One region of the Undibacterium sp. Rencai35W genome, then DNA from elsewhere that is predicted to be linked to it. Evidence: riboswitches for the same ligand, from Rfam matches in the RefSeq annotation. Region 1 holds a riboswitch; the other holds the start of a gene.

Evidence for each region. Region 1 has a riboswitch for thiamine pyrophosphate ahead of thiC (phosphomethylpyrimidine synthase ThiC). Riboswitches for the same ligand answer to the same signal wherever they lie in the genome.
Region 2: it holds a riboswitch for thiamine pyrophosphate, as region 1 does, so the genes downstream of both, ACO0K3_RS08090 (TonB-dependent siderophore receptor) here and thiC (phosphomethylpyrimidine synthase ThiC) in region 1, are expected to answer to the same signal.

Annotation. Positions count from the first base shown of each region.
Region 1 covers NZ_JBMPPC010000002.1:667,587-669,792, reverse strand. Annotated here, with positions in the region: gene ACO0K3_RS06935 (diguanylate cyclase) at 1-743, shown strand, start outside; TPP riboswitch at 1,007-1,109, shown strand; gene thiC (phosphomethylpyrimidine synthase ThiC) at 1,176-2,206, shown strand, end outside.
Region 2 covers NZ_JBMPPC010000003.1:232,776-234,981, forward strand. Annotated here, with positions in the region: gene ACO0K3_RS08090 (TonB-dependent siderophore receptor) at 1-984, opposite strand, end outside; TPP riboswitch at 1,032-1,151, opposite strand; gene rarD (EamA family transporter RarD) at 1,259-2,137, opposite strand.

The sequences.
Region 1 (2,206 bases):
TTTTCCTCTTATACAGACGGGTACGAAGAGCGAATGAAAAATTGCTCGAAGCGAATCAGCAGCTAGAATTTCACGCCGTGCGCGATCCACTGACCGGCCTATACAACCGCCGTTCATTCGTCGATCTGATGCGAACCCGCATGATCAGTGCAGAAAAAGACCGGCGTGGCGATGACAGCAGTAATCCCGATTGTCTGATATTGATGGATATCGATCACTTCAAGCAAATTAATGATACCTGGGGACATGCGGTTGGTGACAGTGTCTTAATGGAGGTGGCGCACCGCCTCAAAAAAGCCGTGCGTGATACCGACATGGTATTGCGTTGGGGTGGCGAGGAGTTTTTAATTTATTCACCGAAATCGCACCCCAGCCAACTCACCCGGCTGGTCGAGCGTGTGTTGTTTGCGATTGGCGAACAGAATATTCAGGTAGGGGACATATCGGTGCCGGTCACGGTCACCGCCGGGTTTATCTCGCTGCCGTTTTCCGGTATTCCGGAAGAGGTATGTAATTGGGAAAAAGCCATGCAGATGGCTGACATGGCCTTATATCTCGGCAAGGCACATGGCCGCAACCGCGCCTATGGGTTAGCGAAATTGCTGGTACCGCAAGAGCAGGCAATGAAAGTGCTGGACCACGATTTGTCCGCCGCTTTAACAGAGGGTATGGTTGAGTTGATCGAAGTTGTTGGCCCCGTTAAGGCTAAAGAAAACGGAGAAACGGAAAACGTAGCTGACTAAGTCATTAAAAGGCCGCTCAATAAGCTGCATCAAAAACATGCGGACTTTTAAAGCGAACACGCTATATAATGCAGCCCATTGTGAACTTATTAGTAGCTGGTCAGAAGTAAGGAATGATCCAGACTAGCTCAATATAGCCAATGCTGCATCCGCTCTGCATCCGCTCTGCATCCGCTTTTGGCCATGGATGAATGTCTCACATAAAGAATGTAGTGATTGCAAAACTGATTGTAATAAGCGATCGATGAAGTAAGAACGTAAGTAAGAACTGCTAGGGGTCCTGACAGCAATAGCCGCTGTCGGGTGAGAAATACCCTCGAACCTGATCTGGATAATGCCAGCGAAGGGAAGCAAAATCGTACCGCAACACCCGTGCGCGTACCTCAAGCCTCCCAAGCTGCCATCAATAATGTGCACGTTAATGGGAGCAAAATGAACGCCAATCCACAATTTCTGTCCGCTACCGCGACAGTCGACCAGGCTGCAATACAGCCTTTGCCTAACTCACGCAAAATTTACATCCAGGGAAGTCGCCCCGACATCCGTGTACCGATGCGTGAAATCAGTCAATCCGATACGCCGGCCATGTTCGGCTCGGAAAAAAATCCCCCGATTTATGTCTACGACACCTCTGGTCCTTACACCGATCCTGCTGTCAATATTGATATTCGTTCAGGCTTGGCATCGGTCCGCGGCGCTTGGATCGCTGAGCGTAATGACACTGAAGAGTTATCTGGACCATCGTCAGAGTACGGTATCGAAAGATTGAATGATCCCAAGCTGGCGGAGCTGCGTTTTAATCTTAAACGCAAGCCGCGGCGCGCTCTGTCCGGTAAAAATGTCAGCCAGATGCATTACGCAAGACAGGGCATTATCACGCCTGAGATGGAGTACATCGCGATCCGCGAAAACCTGCAACGTCAAGAGTATCTGGCCAAGCTGAAAGCCTCCGGACCGATGGGCAACAAGCTGGCTGATCTGATGGGACGTCAGCATCCGGGTCAATCTTTTGGTGCATCGATTCCCGACGACATTACCGCAGAATTCGTACGCTCAGAGATTGCTCGTGGCCGTGCGATTATTCCTGCCAATATCAATCATCCTGAGGTTGAGCCGATGATTATCGGCCGTAACTTTCTGGTCAAAATTAATGCCAACATCGGCAACTCTGCCGTGACATCCAGCATCGGCGAAGAAGTCGAAAAAATGACCTGGGCAATTCGCTGGGGTGGCGATAACGTCATGGATCTGTCGACGGGAAAACACATACATGAAACGCGCGAGTGGATCATCCGCAATTCGCCTGTGCCGATTGGTACTGTGCCCATTTATCAGGCGCTGGAAAAAGTCAACGGCAAGGCCGAAGACCTGACCTGGGAGATTTTCCGCGATACGCTGATCGAGCAGGCGGAGCAGGGTGTCGATTATTTCACTATCCATGCAGGCGTGCGTTTGCAATATGT
Region 2 (2,206 bases), on a different contig from region 1:
ATACGGAAATGCGGTGTAATCATCACGTTTGAAATCATGACGGTTCGCAGAAAAGCTCGCACGCCAGTCGTCATTGAACTGATACTCAAAACGCAAGCCGATATTGCTGCTCCGTGTAAATACGGGTTTTGCCCAGGGCTGGTCGTTGAGCATCGTATCAGGATTAATCCCGCGCGGTAGGTCGGTGCCGTTAAATAGCTGATAGCCAGGAACTGTGAGTTGCGATTTGCGCTGGTAGTCGAGATCGAGTTGAAGCAGCGCTTTAGATGTGATGTGCCAGTCAAATGCACCTGAGATGAATTGACGATCACCATCTGCACCATTGACGTAAGAGCGGATTTTTTCTGCAGCGGCATTGATGCGGTAACCAAATTGTCCGTCGTCCGACTGACCACCCAGATCCACTGTGCCATATAAGGTACCGCGTTCACTAGCCTCGACGGTGACTGAATGTAATGGCGTCACAGTAGGGCGCTTTATGACGTAATTAATAATGCCACCTGGCGTAGCGAAGCCTGCCTGGAAACCCGCTAAACCTTTAAGAATTTCGATGCGCTCTTTATTTTCTAGCGGAATCGAGGCATCACCCGGGATCGCCAGCCCGTCTTTACGGTAGCTGCTGGTGTTATCAAGAGCAAAGCCGCGAATCGAAAATTGCTCTGCATAACCAACAGCGTTATACGCATCATTGACACTCGCATCAAACTTCATTGCATCTGTGCTGCTGCGGATACGTAAGTCTTGGATTTGCTGCTGAGAGAATACGGTAACCGCGACTGGTGTGTCCTGCAGCGGTGCATCGACAAATCCTGCAACCGTATTAGTAAGCGGTTTTTCTTTCAACTGTTTATTGGCGCTGATAACGACCTCAGGCAATACTCTGTCGTTGCTTTGCGCATAGGCTGAGGGTATGGAGATACAGGTCTGCGCGATTGCTGATGCAATTAGTGTCAGGCGCAGGGAAGGTGATGTTAATTTTTGCATAGTTTGCTCTTTTTTGCGAAGTCAGCGCAGGAGCAAACAAAGAGACGGAAGGAGACTTTGCGCTTCCCTACGCTGGCATTATCCAGATCAGGTTCAAGGGTATTTCTCACCTGCAAGGGACGATATGAGCATGTCATTGTCGTCAAGCAGGACCCCTAGCGAGGTCACCATTTTACTACGAATCCCGATAGTCGCCGGATTCAGGCACCGGCCAGCATGCTGATTCCAGTTTTTTGCGCACTTTGAGGTGTGCAATCCAGATAGCAGGCGGCTGTCAGGCGGGTTGTCGTTTGAAGGTATGACGTAATCCTTCGATGGAATACACGACCAAGGCAGTCCAGATCACAATAAAGCCAATTAATCTGTCACCGCTGAACGGTTCATGATAAAGATAGACGCCGAGCACCAATTGAATTGACGGCGCGATGTACTGCAATAAACCCAGAGTTGCCATCGGTATGCGGCGTGCACCAGCAGCAAACATCAGGAGAGGAATCGCCGTAATTGGCCCTGCGGCCAGTAATAAGGATTGAGTGCTTGTTGTACCACTGATAAAAGCGTTATGCCCTTGCAGGGTCAGGTAGCTAAGATAAGCAAATGCAAACGGAAATAGAATAAAAGTTTCCAGAGATAATCCCTCTAGCGCGCCTAGCGCAGCGGTCTTGCGCAATAAGCCATAAATACCAAAACTGATTGCCAGAGACAAACCGATAACCGGTGGATGCCCTGCCTGCACCGTCAGCCAGATGACGCCGCAGGCAGCGAGTGCAACGGCGACCCATTGACCTATACGAAGCCGCTCACGCAGCAGTACAAAGCCGAGTAAGACATTCACTAAAGGTGTCATGAAATACCCGAGGCTGGCATCGACGACTCTGTCGTTATTGATTGCCCATATGTAGATAAGCCAGTTCACGGAGAGCAGTAATGCACTTGCCGCAAATCCTGCAATCAGTTTTGGCTGGCTCAATAAATTGTTGAGCCATGACCATTGTTTGCGAATTGCCAGTACCGTGACGAGAAATACTAAAGACCATAGCATCCGGTGCAATAGGATTTCCATTGCAGGAACGCCATGTAACGATTTGAAATAAACCGGAAATAAGCCCCAGACGATATAAGCGGATGCTGCTAAGAGTATGCCTTTACGCATGAATGTACGATCAAGAGAAGAGATTGCAGTGTCGAAAACCAGAAGGCAGAGCGCTGCAGTATCCAATTC